2 regions of the Streptomyces roseifaciens genome follow, and region 1 is predicted to be linked to the other one. Evidence: riboswitches for the same ligand, from Rfam matches in the RefSeq annotation. Region 1 holds a riboswitch; the other holds the start of a gene.

What was found. A riboswitch is a leader RNA that binds a small molecule or an ion and turns the genes downstream of it on or off. The one in region 1 is predicted to bind glycine.
Region 2: linked by a shared signal. The riboswitch ahead of gcvP (aminomethyl-transferring glycine dehydrogenase) and the one ahead of gcvT (glycine cleavage system aminomethyltransferase GcvT) in region 1 are both predicted to bind glycine.

What each region holds. Positions count from the first base shown of each region.
Region 1 is NZ_LNBE01000004.1:2,939,967-2,948,092, forward strand. Features, by position in the region: gene AS857_RS30415 (L-serine ammonia-lyase) at 1-339, opposite strand, end outside; gene glyA (serine hydroxymethyltransferase) at 492-1,754, opposite strand; gene gcvH (glycine cleavage system protein GcvH) at 1,800-2,180, opposite strand; gene gcvT (glycine cleavage system aminomethyltransferase GcvT) at 2,281-3,396, opposite strand; glycine riboswitch at 3,546-3,653, opposite strand; gene AS857_RS30435 (AAA family ATPase) at 3,819-4,514, shown strand; gene AS857_RS30440 (hypothetical protein) at 4,533-5,081, opposite strand; gene AS857_RS30445 (enhanced serine sensitivity protein SseB) at 5,371-6,168, shown strand; gene AS857_RS30450 (enhanced serine sensitivity protein SseB C-terminal domain-containing protein) at 6,311-7,078, shown strand; gene AS857_RS30455 (ABC transporter permease) at 7,359-8,126, shown strand, end outside.
Region 2 is NZ_LNBE01000002.1:6,916-15,041, reverse strand. Features, by position in the region: gene AS857_RS01920 (DUF5999 family protein) at 249-455, shown strand; gene gcvP (aminomethyl-transferring glycine dehydrogenase) at 628-3,513, opposite strand; glycine riboswitch at 3,701-3,811, opposite strand; partial or broken gene AS857_RS37085 (PRC-barrel domain-containing protein) at 3,920-4,276, shown strand; gene AS857_RS01910 (DNA polymerase IV) at 4,213-5,838, opposite strand; gene AS857_RS01905 (MerR family transcriptional regulator) at 5,951-6,556, opposite strand; gene AS857_RS01900 (bifunctional nuclease family protein) at 6,745-7,218, opposite strand; gene ftsR (transcriptional regulator FtsR) at 7,271-8,080, opposite strand; gene AS857_RS37080 (FHA domain-containing protein) at 8,123-8,126, opposite strand, start outside.

The DNA.
Region 1 (8,126 bases):
GTCGAAGTCGATCTCGTGGGTGCTGCCGATCTCCGCGCCGAGCAGCCGCAGCCGCTTCGACTCGCGGATGCGCTCGACCTCGGCGTCGGCGAGCTCGACGTCGACGGTGCGCGGGGAGTAGCCCTCCAGGCCGAGCAGGACGGCCTTGGGGGTGCCGTGGCCGTGGCCGGTGGCGCCGAGCGAGCCGAAGAGCTCGGCCCGGACGGAGGTGGTGTGGGCCAGGAGGCCCTCGTTCTTCAGCCGTCGCGTGAACATCAGCGCGGCCCGCATGGGACCCACCGTGTGGGAGCTGGACGGGCCTATGCCGATCGAGAAGAGATCGAAAACGGAGATGGCCACGGTGGCTGCTCCCTGTCTGCTTGGAGGTGGTACGGGTCGTGCTGGGGGGCGCCCACGGTGGTACGGGGGCGGCGCGTGGTGCGGGGCACCGGGCGCTCACTCTTCAGTGTGCCCGGTGCCCCGTACCGATGCGTAAATCGGATGCCGATGTGTTACTTCAGGCCGGGGTACAGCGGGTGCTTGTCCGCCAGGGCCGTGACGCGGCCGCGCAGGGCCTCCGCGTCGTAGACCGGCTTCAGCGCCTCGGCGATGATGTCGGCGACCTCACGGAAGTCCTCCGCCTGGAAGCCGCGGGTGGCCAGCGCCGGGGTGCCGATCCGCAGACCCGAGGTGACCATCGGCGGCCGCGGGTCGTTCGGGATGGCGTTCCGGTTGACCGTGATCCCGACCTCGTGGAGGCGGTCCTCGGCCTGCTGGCCGTCCAGCTCGGAGTTGCGCAGGTCCACCAGCACCAGGTGCACGTCCGTACCGCCGGAGAGGACGGACACGCCCACCTCGGCGACGTCCGGCTGCACCAGGCGCTCGGCCAGGATCTTCGCGCCCTCCAGCGTACGCTGCTGGCGCTCCTTGAACTCCTCGCTGGCCGCGACCTTGAAGGAGACGGCCTTCGCAGCGATCACGTGCTCCAGCGGGCCACCCTGCTGACCGGGGAAGACAGCGGAGTTGATCTTCTTGGCCAGCTCGGCAGTGGAGAGGATCACACCGCCGCGGGGACCGCCGAGGGTCTTGTGCGTGGTGGTCGTCACGACGTGCGCGTGCGGCACCGGCGAGGGGTGCAGCCCGGCGGCGACGAGGCCCGCGAAGTGGGCCATGTCGACCATCAGGTACGCGCCGACCTCGTCGGCGATCCGGCGGAAGGCGGCGAAGTCCAGCTGGCGCGGGTACGCGGACCAGCCGGCGACGATCAGCTTCGGGCGGTGCTCCTTGGCGAGGCGCTCGACCTCCTCCATGTCGACCAGGTTGGTCTTCTCGTCGACGTGGTAGGCGACCACGTTGTAGAGCTTGCCGGAGAAGTTGATCTTCATGCCGTGGGTCAGGTGCCCGCCGTGCGCGAGGTTCAGACCCAGGATGGTGTCGCCCGGCTTGAGCAGCGCGAACATCGCGGCGGCGTTGGCCTGCGCACCGGAGTGCGGCTGGACGTTCGCGTGCTCGGCACCGAAGAGCGCCTTGATCCGGTCGATGGCGATCTGTTCGACGACATCGACGTGCTCGCAGCCACCGTAGTAGCGGCGGCCGGGGTAGCCCTCGGCGTACTTGTTGGTGAGGACCGAGCCCTGGGCCTCCATGACCGCGACCGGAGCGAAGTTCTCCGACGCGATCATCTCGAGGGTGGACTGCTGGCGGTGGAGTTCGGCGTCGACAGCGGCGGCGACGTCGGGGTCGAGCTCATGGAGGGAGCTGTTCAGCAGAGACATGAGTTCTTCCTGGACTTCCTGGGCGAGGGAGGGCGAGGGGTGGGGTCAGCCTGCGGTGAAGCCGTCGTACTCGGCGGCGGAGAGGAGGTCCGCCGGCTCGTCCGTGATCTTCACCTTGAACAGCCAGCCGCCCTCGAAGGGGGCGGAGTTCACCAGCGAGGGGTCGTTCGCGACGTCCTGGTTGGCCTCGGTGACCTCGCCGGTCACCGGGGAGTACAGGTCGCTGACCGACTTGGTCGACTCCAGCTCGCCGCAGGTCTCGCCCGCGGTGACGGTGTCACCGACGGCCGGGAGCTGGGCGTAGACGACGTCACCGAGCGCATTGGCGGCGAACTCGGTGATGCCGACCGTGGCCACGCCGTCCGCGTCGACGGCCGACAGCCACTCGTGCTCCTTGCTGTAGCGCAGCTGCTGGGGGTTGCTCATGGCTAGATTCTCCTGGATGCGCGTGAGTGCTTGTGCAACGGGTCTTGACAGAGGGAGACGAGAGAGGGCAGGGGAGCCCCCGGGCGAGCCACGGGGAAGATCAACGCTGCCGCTTGTAGAAGGGCAGGGCCACGACCTCGTACGGCTCGTGGCTGCCGCGGATGTCCACGCCCACGCCCTGCGTGCCGGGGGCGGCGTGCGCCGCGTCCACGTAGGCGATGGCGATCGGCTTGCCGAGCGTGGGGGAGGGGGCGCCGGAGGTGACCTCGCCGACGACCTCGCCGCCGGCCACCACCGAGAAGCCGGCACGCGGCACGCGGCGGCCCTCGGCGACCAGGCCGACCAGCTTGCGCGGCGGCTGCGCCTCGGCGCGCTCCGCGGCCGCCTGCAGCGCGGCGCGGCCCACGAAGTCGCCTTCCTTCTCGAACTTCACGACCCGGCCCAGGCCCGCGTCGAACGGGGTGGTCGCGGTCGTCAGCTCGTGCCCGTACAGCGGCATGCCCGCCTCCAGGCGCAGCGTGTCGCGGCAGGAGAGCCCGCACGGCACGAGGCCGGCGTCCGCGCCCGCCTCGGTGAGGGCCTGCCACAGCTTCACGGCGTCGCCCGGCGCGACGAACAGCTCGAAGCCGTCCTCGCCGGTGTAGCCGGTGCGGGCGATCAGCGCGGGCACGCCCGCGACGGTGCCCGGCAGGCCCGCGTAGTACTTCAGGCCGTCCAGGTCGGCGTCCGTCAGGGACTTCAGGATGGCGGGCGAGGCCGGGCCCTGGACGGCGAGGAGGGCGTAGGCGTCGCGGTCGTCGCGGACGGCCGCGTCGAAGCCGGCGGCGCGCTCGGTCAGCGCGTCCAGCACCGTCTGCGCGTTGGAGGCGTTGGCGACGACCATGTACTCGGCGTCGGCGAGGCGGTAGACGATCAGGTCGTCGAGGATGCCGCCGTCCTCCCGGCAGATCATCGTGTAGCGGGCGCGGCCGACGGCGACGCTCCCTATGTTGCCCACGAGGGCGAAGTCCAGCAGGGCGGCGGCCTGCGGGCCGGTCACGGTGATCTCACCCATGTGCGAGAGGTCGAACAGACCGGCGCGGGTGCGGACCGCGACGTGCTCGTCGCGCTCGCTGCCGTAGCGCAGCGGCATGTCCCAGCCGGCGAAGTCGGTCATGGTCGCGCCGAGCTCGCGGTGCAGGGCGTCGAGGGCTGTGCGGCGAGGGGTGTCGGTCATGGTGTGGGCTCCCGGACATGGCAGTGAGGACGTCCTCCCCATCTGTCATCGGAACCTGAGAGGTTCACCGGAAGCCGCCGCGACACGCGGGGGTCCGGCTTGCACCTTGGGTGGAGCCGCGCACGGTGCGGCCCGCTTTTCAGATCTGCCTCGTCCGCGCGGTACGGGGCCTGAGAGATTCAAGGGAGGAACTTGCTCCTTCGGCGCCCAGCGCACACGGCGTAGCGTGCAGCCTGGGACTCTCCCGCGCGGATTCGAGCGGCCGGTATGCAGTTGGATACGCAGTTGGCGCGCACATCATTGCACGTACGGACGCGTTACGGACTGCCTGGCGGCCCCCGAATTCGATTACCTTTCCTTTACGTTCTGTGGGTAGGGGGCAGTGACGGGCAGTGACCGGGGCCGGGGGAGGGGCGGAGCGGATGGGAACAGCACCGACGGCAGGGAGGACCGGGCCGGCGCGGGCGCACGGCGCGGCCGCGGCGGAGAGCGGCGCGGCGCGGCCCCGGAGGGAGGTGTGCGACCTGCGCTCCGGAGCGGGCCGCGGAGAGCTCCGCTTCCCCGCAGGGGACGTGCTGATCGTCTCCGGGCTGCCCGGCAGCGGGAAGTCCACGCTCATCCGGCGGGCCGTGTCCGTGCTGGACGCGCAGGACGGCATCGTCTGGTGCGTCGACTCCCAGGACACCCGGGAGCGGCTGGAGCGGCACGCACCCCGCTGGCTGCCGTACGCGGCCTACCGGCCCTTCGCCCGGCTCGCGCACTACGCGGCGCTGTGGCGCGCCCTGCGCTCCACCGCGAGCGCCGTCGTGCACGACTGCGGGCAGCGCGGCTGGGTCCGCCGCTGGGTCGCGCGTGACGCACGGCGCCGGGGCGGCGCGGCCCACCTGCTCCTCCTCGACGTGCCGCCGGGCACCGCACTGGCCGGGCAGGCGGCGCGGGGCCGCGGCGTCTCGCCGTACGCCTTCCGCCGGCACCGGAAGGCGATGGCCCGGCTGCTCGCGGCGGTGTCGGAGCCGCCGGTCCCGGACCGCCCGGGTCACCTGCCGGCAGGGGTCGCCTCGGTGGTCCTCCTGGACCGCGGGGCGGTGGACGCGCTGCGGAGGATCACCTTCGAGTAGGCGCGTGCGCGGCGCCGCCTACAGCGGCAGCGGTGCCGGCAGTGTCGAGCCGTCTCCCGCCAGGGGGAGTTTCGCCAGGAGGTCCTTCACGACGGCGAGGGCCTCCGTGATCGCCGACTGGACGCCTTCCGAGTCCTTCTTCGCCGCCGCGTCGATCAGCTTCTCGATCGCCTTGTGCAGCTTCTTCAGCAGGTCGTGGACGTCGTCCGGCGGGGCCGCCGCCGGACGCCCCGAGGAGGGCGGGGACTGCCGCAGGGAGTCCGTGAGCCGGTCCGCCGACGACCGCAGCCGCTGCTGCATCTCCTTGAGCGCGCCGGTGTCCGGCGTCCTGGACTGCGCCTCCTTGCCGATCCGGGAGACCAGCGTGAGCGCCTCCCCCAGCTGTCCCACCGCGTCGAGCTGCTGGTGGACGGCGGCCGCGGACTTCGGTTCGGTGGCCGGGAGCACGACGGACATGTCGGGGTCCGGTGCGTTCACGGCGGCCAGGGAGGGGCCCGCGACGCCGACGGCCACGGAGCCGCAGGCGGCGACGGCTATCGCCGAGGCGGCGAACTTGTTGACACGCATGCTGGAGGTTCCCTTCGGTGCGAGGAACCGGCGGGCCGGCGGGGCCGGCGCAGCCGGTGGCGCTGCAGGGCAGCTGCCCGATCACCGTCCGGCCTGCGGTGCCCCTGTGCAACCGGGTGGCTGCGGCCAGTGCCGTGACGGGAGGGGATGAACGCCCGTACGGCCCGCCCTGACCTGGGACATCACCGGCGATTTCGGCCACCGGCAGGAGCCCGCGGGGGTACAGCCGTTAGGGTGCATGTGCGGCTACGTCGAGAGTGGTTGGGCGGCATTGGACGAGTTGGACGAGATGAGCATCCCCGGGCAGTACGGCTGGAGTCCGGCCACCGGCGGCGGCGCGCCCGCGGCCGCCCCGCCCGGCTGGCCCGCCAATGAACTCGAAGAGGTGCTCGCCGCCTCCGTGGGCGTGCCCGGCACGGGCGCCCGCATCGTGGAGGCGCTCGGCCGCAGCCACGTCTGGGTTCCGCTTCCGTCCGGCGGCGGTCCGGACAGCGCCGACCTCGACCTGCCCACGCTGGAGCTCGGCGGCCAGGCCTTCGTGCCCGTCTTCAGCTCCGAGGGGGAGTTCCTGAGGGTCGCGGGCGAGCGGATGCCCTACGCCGTCGCCCCGGCCGTCGAGTTCGCCCGCGGCCTGCCCCCGCAGGTGGGCATCGTCGTCAACCCCGAGGGCTCCGTGGGCGCGCCGCTGCCGCCGCCCGCCGTCGCCGAGCTGTGCCGGGCCGGCCGCACCGTCCTGGACGGCGACGCCACCGGCGGCCGCGTGCGGCTCTTCGAGCCCGACTGGCAGGACGAGCCCACGGCCTTCCTGGCGGCCGCCGGGCCGGAGTTCGCCGCCGCCGGGGTCGTCCGCACGGCGCGGCGCGCCCTCGCGAGCGTCGAGGGTGCCGATCCGGCCCTGTTCATCGGCGTCGAGCTCGACCTGCCGGACCCCGACAGCCGGTCCGCCGCGCTGGCCGCCGTCGGCCGCGCGCTCGGCTCCGTGCCCGTTCCCTGGCCCGTCCAGCTGGTCTTCCTGGACGTGGCGCGGGACCCGGTCGGCGACTGGATGCGGGACCGGATCCGTCCGTTCTACGACCGCGACCTGTGACTCCTCCCCTGTCCGCCCCGGCGGGCTCGTAAGCTGGTCGGACGACCACGGGTGCGCGACGGCGCTCCCGGGTCGCAGCAGTCAAGGCCGAGAGAAGAGGCGGACCCAGGTGAGCGCGGGCGCGGAGAGCGGCGTGGAGCAGATGCTGCGCCAGGTGGCGCCCGGACGGTACGACGCGTACGAGGAGCTGCTGCGTTCGCTGGCCGAGGGCCGGGTCTGGATGCTGCTCTGGCACGGCCAGGCGGGCTCGCCCGACGCCCAGTACGGCAACATGGAGGTCGAAGGGCTCGGCTACGCGCCGTGCGTGACCTCCGCGCAGGAGCTCGCGGCCAGCGGCTGGAACCGGGCCCACGAGGTGATCTCCGGCCGGGACGTGGCCGAGGCCCTCTACCCCGGCCGCTGGGGCCTGTGGCTCAATCCGCACGCGCCCGGCGGCGGCGTGGGCATCCCCTGGCTCGACCTGCGCCGCATCGCCGGCGGCCTGGACCGGCTGCCGGCCGGCCCGCTGCGGGTGAGCGAGCCCGGCGTGGACATCCCGCAGTTCTACGCCCTCCTCGGGCAGAACGCCCACCGCACCCCCGCGGTGCGCTCGCTGCGCCGCGCCTGGGTGCAGCCCGCGCTCGGCACCGCGTACCTGGCCATCGGCCTGGACCTCTACGACAGCTCGCAGGGGTCCGTGGAGTCCGTGCGGCTGATGATGCAGCAGTCGATCGGCGCGGTCCCGGAGGGGCTGCCCGTCTCCACGGTGGCGATGTCGGACGAGCACGACCCGGTCGCCATGTGGATGCGGGCCAACGCCCGGCCGTTCTACGACCGCGACGCCTACGGCGGCGCGGCGGCGGGCGGCTCGCAGGCCGCGCCGACGGGCTACGGATACCCTCCGCAGCCCCCTCAGGCCGGCGTCTACTGACCGCCGACGGGCCGCAGTTGTCCGTATAACGGAACTCCTCTCCACACATCACGGTTGCGCATCCTTTGCCGACCGGGTCTGGCGGGTGATCGCGGGGGCGTTGAAGACTCCCGCCACAAGGACTCCCGGTCCTGCGTACGGTCCCGCGTACGTCCTGTGCACGGCCTGCTCTGCGTGAACTTCCCGCACCATCGCACCTTTCGCACCAGTGATGTGAACCAGCCGCATGCGCGGCGGGCGTTGGGCCGGTCGGCACCGGCCGAGAGGGGTCCCTCAGACGATGACGGCACCACTGCACGACACGGGCGCGGCGGAGACCGCAGCCGTCGACGTCGCCGCCGGCGTCCCGGCCAAGGCCATCGAGGGCCGTTCCCCCTGGCGGATCGCCTGGATCAGGCTCAAGCGGGACAAGTTCGCGCTGGCCGGCGGTGTCGTCGTCCTGCTGCTCATCCTGGTGGCAGTCCTCGCGCCGGTGATCGTGAGCCTGCTGGGCCATCCGCCCAACGAATTCCACGAGGACCAGATCGACCCGCTGTTCAGCACCCCCAAGGGGGACTGGGGCGGCATCAGTTCGGACTTCCTGCTGGGCGTCGAACCGACGAACGGGCGCGACGTCTTCAGCCGCATCGTCTACGGGGCCCGGGTCTCGCTGCTCGTGGCCTTCCTCTCGGCCGTCGTCGCCGTCGTCATCGGCACGGTGTTCGGCATCGTCGCCGGCTTCTTCGGCGGCTGGGTCGACGCGGTGATCAGCCGGGTGATGGACCTGCTGCTGGCCTTCCCGCAGCTGCTCTTCATCATCGCGCTGGTGTCGGTGGTCCCCGACTCCCTCTGGGGGCTGACCGGTTCCGGCGTGCGCATGGGCGTGCTGATCGCGGTGATCGGCTTCTTCGGCTGGCCCTACATCGGGCGGATCGTGCGCGGCCAGACCCTCTCGCTGAGGGAACGGGAGTACGTCGAGGCGGCGCGCAGCCTCGGCGCGGGCCGCGGCTACATCCTCTTCCGCGAGCTGCTGCCCAACCTGGTGGCTCCGATCACCGTGTACACCACG
Region 2 (8,126 bases), on a different contig from region 1:
TGTACTCACCCTCCCGGACTAGCCCACTCCGACCACCGGTAACCACCCGGCCGGACGGTCATGTTGGAAGCAACCGCCCGCATGGGTGATGCGTCTCCAACGAGTAAGGAGCGCTGCCGGGAAATCCCTGCGGAATCACGCCCGTGGGGCAACACTGGTATCGACCAACCGATTCGCCAACGGGGGGCGGCATGAACACCGAATCGAGCCGCAGGACAGCCACCACATCACAGCGAAAGAACCTTCCCATGTGCCAGCACCAGCCCACGTGCCCCTCAGCCGACTCCGCCGACCGGGAAGCCGCGCACCTCGTGGCGCACCACCCCGAGCAGGGCTGGAGTCTGCTGTGCAACGGAGTCCTGCACTTCGAGGACACCGGTGAGCTGCTGCCGGACGGCCAGATCATCGCGCCGCACCGGCCGCTGGACACGGGAAACGTGGTGACCGCTGCCTGAGCTCACGCACCACCGCACTCAGCACCAGAGCACTACAGCGCTCACACACCGCACCACAGGAACGCCGCACCACAGGAAACACCGCACCACCCGCACGCAAAGGGGCCGGCCCGGCGAAATCGCCGAACCGGCCCCGACTTGTGCCGGGCCTCACCCGAGGCCCACGGCTCCGTCAGCCGTCGTAGTCCTCCAGCGGCGGGCAGGAGCACACGAGGTTGCGGTCGCCGTACGCACCGTCGACACGGCGCACCGGCGGCCAGTACTTGTCGGCGGCCGAGACCCCGGCGGGGAAGACGGCCTCCTCACGGCTGTAGGGGTGCTCCCACTCGCCCGCCACGGACGCGGCGGTGTGCGGGGCGTTCCGCAGCGGGTTGTCGTCCTTGCTCCACTCCCCCGAGCCGACCTTCTCGATCTCGGCGCGGATCGCGATCATCGCCTCGCAGAAGCGGTCCAGCTCGGCGATGTCCTCGCTCTCCGTGGGCTCGATCATCAGGGTGCCGGCCACGGGGAAGGACATGGTCGGCGCGTGGAAGCCGTAGTCGATGAGCCGCTTGGCGACGTCGTCGACGCTCACACCGGTCGCCTTGGTCAGCGGCCGCAGGTCGACGATGCACTCGTGGGCCACCAGGCCGTTCGGGCCGGTGTAGAGCACGGGGTAGTGCGGCTCCAGGCGCTTGGCGATGTAGTTGGCGCCGAGCACCGCCACCTGCGTGGCGCGCTTGAGGCCCTCGCCGCCCATCAGCCGGACGTACGCCCAGGAGATCGGCAGGATGCCGGCCGAGCCCCACGGCGCCGCGGAGATCGGGCCGACGCCCGTCGCCGGGCCGGCGGTGGGCTGCAGCGGGTGGTTGGGGAGGTACGGCGCGAGGTGCGCGCGGACGGCGACCGGGCCGACGCCGGGACCGCCGCCGCCGTGCGGGATGCAGAAGGTCTTGTGCAGGTTCAGGTGCGAGACGTCGCCGCCGAACTTGCCCGGCTCCGCCAGGCCCACCAGGGCGTTGAGGTTGGCGCCGTCCACGTAGACCTGGCCGCCCGCCTCGTGCACGGCCGCGCAGATGTCGGCGACGTGCTCCTCGAAGACGCCGTGCGTCGACGGGTAGGTGATCATCAGTACGGCCAGCTCGTCGCGGTACTGCTCGATCTTGGCGTGCAGGTCCTGGGCGTCGACCTCGCCGTCGTCGGCCGTCTTGACCACGACGACCTTCATGCCGGCCATCACGGCGCTGGCGGCGTTGGTGCCGTGCGCGGAGGACGGGATCAGACAGACGGTGCGCTGCTCGTCGCCGTTGGCGCGGTGGTAGGCGCGGACGGCCAGCAGGCCGGCGAGCTCGCCCTGGGACCCGGCGTTCGGCTGGATCGAGACCTTGTCGTAGCCGGTGACCGCGGCGAGCCGCTCCTCCAGCTCCGTGATGAGCGTGACGTAGCCCCCGGCCTGCTCGACCGGCGCGAAGGGGTGCAGCGCGCCGAACTCGGGCCAGGTGACCGGCTCCATCTCGGTCGTGGCGTTGAGCTTCATGGTGCACGAGCCGAGCGGGATCATGCCGCGGTCCAGGGCGTAGTCCCGGTCGGCGAGGCGGCGCAGGTAGCGCAGCATGGCCGTCTCGGAGCGGTGCTCGTGGAAGACCGGGTGCGTGAGGTAGTCACCGGTGCGCAGGAGGGCCTCGGGGAGCGCCTCGGCGGCCACCGCGTCGAGCGCCTCGACGTCGCCGGCCACCCCGAACGCGGCCCAGACGGAGTCCAGGTGGGCGCGGGTGGTGGTCTCGTCGCAGGCGATGCCCACGTGGTCGGCGTCCGTCAGGCGCAGGTTGACGCCGCGCTCGCGGGCGGCCTCGACGACCTCGGCGGCCCGGCCCGGGACGCGCGCGGTCAGGGTGTCGAAGTAGGCGCCGTGCACGAGCTCGACGCCCCCGGCGCGCAGGCCCTCGGCGAGGATCGCCGCGTAGCGGTGGGTGCGGCGGCCGATGGCGGCCAGGCCCTCGGGGCCGTGGTAGACGGCGTACATGCCGGCCATGACGGCGAGGAGCACCTGGGCGGTGCAGATGTTGCTGGTGGCCTTCTCGCGGCGGATGTGCTGCTCGCGGGTCTGCAGGGCCAGGCGGTAGGCCTTGTTGCCGTCGGCGTCGACGGAGACGCCGACGAGGCGGCCGGGAAGGCTGCGGGCGTACTGCTCGCGCACGGCCATGAAGCCGGCGTGCGGGCCGCCGAAGCCCATCGGGACGCCGAAGCGCTGGGTGGTGCCGACCGCGATGTCCGCGCCGAGCTCGCCGGGCGAGGCCAGCAGGGTCAGGGCGAGCAGGTCGGCGGCGACGGTGACGATCGCGCCGAGCTCGTGGGCGCGCTCGATGACCGGGCGGAGATCGCGCACGGCGCCGGAGGCTCCGGGGTACTGCAGGAGGACGCCGAAGACACCGCGCTCGGCGATCTCGTCCGGGATGCCCGCGCTCAGGTCGGCGACGACGACCTCGACACCGGTCGGCTCCGCGCGCGTCTCGATCACGGCGATCGTCTGCGGCAGCGTGTCGGCGTCGATGAGGAAGACGCCCTTCTTGACCTTGCCGACACGGCGGGCCAGGGCCATGGCCTCGGCGGCCGCGGTGCCCTCGTCGAGGAGGGAGGCGCCGGAGGTGGGCAGCCCGGTGAGGTCGGCGACGACGGTCTGGAAGTTGAGCAGGGCCTCCAGGCGGCCCTGGGAGATCTCCGGCTGGTACGGCGTGTAGGCCGTGTACCAGGCGGGGTTCTCCATGACGTTGCGCAGGATCACCGGCGGGGTGAACGTGCCGTGGTAGCCGAGGCCGATCATCGGGGCGAGGACCTCGTTGCGGTCGGCGAGCGTCCGCAGTTCGGCGAGGACCTCGGCCTCGCTGCGGGCCTCCGGCAGGGCCAGGGCGCCCACGCTCTTGATCACTTCCGGCACGGCGGCGGCAGTGAGCTCGTCCAGCGACCCGAAGCCGACCTGGGCGAGCATCTTGGCCTGGGCCTCGGCGTCGGGACCTATGTGGCGGCGCTCGAACGGGGTGTCCCGCTCCAGGTCGGAAAGGGCGATGCGGTGGGCAGTCATCTGCGGAGGCCTCCTGGTCGTTGCGACCTGCGAGGGGTACCACGGCGCGGGTACCCGGACGGCCTCCCCCTCTGTCATCTCAACCTGAGAGCTTCACCGGACCGCAGCGCACGGCCCGGCTTTCACCGTCGGTGAGGAAGGGCTTCGGCGCTTGACCGCCCGAGCCCGCCCTGCTTTCCAGAGTGACCTCGTCCGTGCGGTACGGGTGCCTGAGAGATTCCGGGGAGGATTTGCTCCTTCGGCGCCTCCATCGGCCCCACTGGAGTGGGCTTCCGGAGGACTCTCCCGCACGGATTCTGCGGCCATTCGCCAGCCTACCAGCGCGGCTTTCCCGCCGGATCTCCCGAGTGGCCGCTTCTCGCTTTGTGTTTTTACGTGGGGGGAGGTGCCGAAACAGGGAGGAACCGTGCAGAGCGACATCGATCCCCGGAGCCTGATCGGACGGAAGGTATTCGACCGCGACGGGGCGAAGATCGGCACGGTGGACGAGGTCTATCTCGACGACGCCACGGGGGAACCGCTGTGGGCGGCCGTACGCACCGGTTTCTTCCGGCGGGACACCTTCATCCCCCTGGCGACCAGCGAGGCCTCCGGAGAGAGCCTGCGCACGGCGTACGACCGAGCACTGATCAAGGAAGCCCCCGACTTCGGCGTCGGCCGCCACCTCTCACCCGAGCAGGAACTGCAGCTCTACCACCACTACCGACTGGACATCCCGGGCTCGGGCCGGGTGGCGGGGTCGGACCCGGGACCGGGAACGGGGCGGGGGACGGGATCCGCGCCGGGACCGGCATCCGGCCCGGGATCGGCATCCGGCCCGGGACCGGAGCCGCGCTCCGGACCGAGCCCGGGATCGGGATCGGGATCGGGATCGGCGTCCGCCGGCCCCCCCGGCGCCGGCCGGTCCGGTCCGTCCGCCGGCGGATCAGCAAGCTGATCCGCCCCCGGCTCCTGACGTACGAGGGACAGCGGCTCCCCCGGCTCCAGCGCGGGGTCGTCGACCGCGAACGTCCGCACCCGGCCCGGCTCCGACCAGGGCTGTTCGAACCGCACGGTGACCCGGCCGACGCCGCTGCCCTGCACCCACCCCGCCCCGTACTCGGCGTGCCGCACGTCCAGCCCCGGCAGCCAGCGCCGCGGCTTCACCTCCGCGCCCGCCGTCTCCCCCTGCGCCTCTCCCGGCCCCTGTGGCGCCTCCGCCGCGCCTGCCGCGCCCGCCGCAGCTGTCGTACCTGCCGCACCCGCGGCAGCGGCGGCGGCCTGCGCGAAGAGGTCCTCCTGGGTGTAGTCGGCGAGCCCGCTGACCCCGACGCCGAGCAGCCGGACCCCGGCCGTGGTGTCCACGCCGTCGATCAGCCGGGCCGCGGCCTCCTTGACCACCGCGGGGTCGTCCGTCGGGCCGCGCAGCGTCTCCGAGCGGGTCAGCGTCGAGAAGTCGTAGCTGCGCACCTTGATGACCACGGTCCGCCCGGACCGGCCGGCGGCCCGCAGCCGCTGCACGCACCGCTCGGCGAGCCGGGAGATCTCCGTCTGCACCCGCGACCGGTCGGTCAGGTCCTCCTCGAAGGTGTCCTCCACGGAGACGGACTTGGCGTCCCGGTCGGCGACGACGGGACGGTCGTCATGCCCGGTGGCCAGGGCGTACAGCCCCGCGCCGTGCGCCTTGCCCAGGAGCCGCACGAGCTCCGCCTCGCCCGCCTCACCCGTCTCCGCGACGGTGGTGATGCCGGCCCGGCGCAGCGTCTCGGCGGTGGCCGGGCCGACGCCCGGAATGGCGCGCACGGACATGGGGCCCAGCAGCTCCAGCTCGGTGCCCGGCTCGATGAGCACGAGGCCGTCGGGCTTGGCCTCCTCGGAGGCGATCTTCGCGAGCATCTTGGAGCCGGCGAGCCCCACCGAGCCGCTGAGCCCCGTGGCCGCGCGGATGTCCCGCCGCAGGCGCTCGCCCACGGCCCGCACGGCCGCCGAGGTGGGCTCGACGCCTCCGGCTTCCAGGTCCACGAACGCCTCGTCGAGGCTCAGCGGCTCCACCAGCGGCGACAGCTCGCCGAGCAGGCCCATGACCACTTCGCTGATCTCGCGGTAGAGCGAGAACCGCGGGGTGAGGTAGGCGGCATTGGGGCACAGCCTGCGGGCCTGGGCCGTGGCCATCGCGGAGCGGATGCCGAAGACCCTGGCCTCGTACGACGCGGTGGCCACCACGCCGCGCGGGCCGATCCCGCCCACCACGACGGGTTTCCCGCGCAGGCTGGGCTTGGCCGCCTGCTCGGCCGCAGCGTAGAAAGCATCCATGTCGAGATGCAGGATGGTCGGCGCGCCTCTCACGACACCGATGCTGCCGCATGCCACTGACAATCGCACGCACGTACGACCGGCTGGGTCGCCACGTACACCCGGCCGGAGCGGTCCCACACGGCGGGCCGCAGTCCTGCGGCGGTCAGCCGACGCGGTTGCGGCGGCGGGCCAGCTCGTCGGAGGGGTTGGGGCGGATCAGCGTCTCGCCCGTGTCCACCCGCTCGCCGTGCAGCTGGGACAGGGCGCTCTCGACATCGCGCCACACGACGCCCACGGCGATCCCGAAAACGCCCTGACCGCCCTGGAGGAGATCGACGACCTCGTCGGGCGAAGTGCACTCGTACACCGTGGCACCGTCGCTCATCAGCGTCATCCGGGGCAGGTCGGCCATGCCGCGCGAGCGCAGGTGCTGGACGGCCGTGCGGATGTTCTGCAGGGACACCCCGGTGTCCAGCAGCCGCTTCACGATCTTGAGGACCACCACGTCCCGGAAGCTGTAGAGCCGCTGGGTGCCGGAGCTGTGCGCGGGGCGCACGCTCGGCTCCACCAGGCCCGTGCGCGCCCAGTAGTCGAGCTGGCGGTAGGTGATGCCCGCCGCTGCGCACGCCGTCGGTCCGCGGTAGCCGATCAGATCGGCCTCCGGGCCTCGCGGTGCGGTGACCTCCACCGGAGTGGCATGACGGGGTGCCGGTTCGACCGCTCCCCCGAACAGCGGATACGGACTGCCGACCGCCGTCCCGTCGCCCATGCTTCTCACGCCGACCTCCGTCCTTGACCTGCCCTCTCGACGGTAGGCAGTCACCCGGGGTGCGTCAACGATCGCCACACTCGGCACGCCGAGTGATAATCACCCAGAGAGTGGTTTTGCGTGCCTCTGTGCCGGGAAGGGCTAATCGGATGCGCTGCGGCGAGCCGTCACACAGGGCCGCGGCCGGCTCACTGACTGCTGGTGCCGAAGTCCTCCGGCGAGATCTGGTCGAGGAACTCGCGGAACTTCTCGACCTCGTCCTCCTGCTCGTCCGGGATGGCGATCCCGGCGTCGTCCAGCACCCCGTCGCTGCCGTAGATCGGCGTGCCGGTGCGCAGAGCGAGCGCTATGGCGTCGGACGGCCGGGCACTGACCTCCACGCCGCTGGCGAAGACGAGCTCCGCATAGAAGACACCCTCGCGCAGGTCCGTGATGCGGACCTCCGTGAGCTGCTGGCCGACCGCTTCCAGCACGTCCTTGAAAAGGTCGTGGGTCAGCGGACGGGCCGGGGCCATGCCCTGCTGGGCGAAGGCGATGGCCGTAGCCTCTCCCGGTCCGATCCAGATCGGGAGGTAGCGGTCGCCTCCCACTTCACGCAGGAGCACGATCGGCTGGTTGGAGGGCATTTCCACCCGGACACCCACGACATCGAGCTCGTTCACACAGCAACCCTAGGACGTGCCCGGCAGGTTTGGGTAGTCGGGCACTCGCCGGTCAGTGCGAGCCCGCGTGCAGCGCGGCCTGCACGAGCGCCGCGTGCAGGCGCACGGAGAGCGTGGCGAGCTCGCGCGTGGTGGCCTCGGCATGGGCCCTGGTCTGCGGATTGCGGTGCCGCCGCAGCGGTGCGACCACCTGTTCGACCAGGCCGGCCTGACGGTCGGCGGCGGCCTTCATGGCGCGAAGATGCCGTGGCTCCAGACCGAAACGGCCCAGGTCGGCGACGAGGCGCGCCACGGCCACCGCATCGGCGTCGAATCCGCCGTCCGGGTGCGCGGTGACCAGCCCGTACGACTCCCACTCCACCAGCTCACCCTCCGTGACACCGGTGGCACTCAGCATTTCCTCCCGGCCGATCCGTGCGGCCGGAGAGGGCACGGGCGCCCCGAGCTCGGCACCCGCGAGCACGGCGGCCTCGCCGATCGCGGCGTCCGGACCGGCCTCCTGGCCGTGGTCGGCCAGGAGGGCGGTATCACGGGGCTTCGCGGGGGCGGGCAGCTGCGGCGCCTCGCCCCGGGCCCGCGCCTCGAGGTGCTCCTTGATGACCCGCAGCGGAAGGTAGTGATCGCGCTGCATGCGCAGCACGCAGCCGAGCCGCTCCACGTCCTCCGTACTGAACTTGCGGTATCCGGACGGCGTGCGCTGCGGCTCCACCAGGCCCTCCGCCTCCAGGAAACGAATCTTGGAGATGGTGACCTCGGGGAACTCCTCACGCAGCAGGTTGAGCACCGTACCGATGCTCACCAGCCGTCCCTCCGCGCCGGCGGCTCCGGGTGACCCGGTGCCGCCTGACGGTGTTCGAAGCATGGCCCTTCCTAGCGTCCCCCCGGACGGAGCCCGGGGGGAAGGTCAG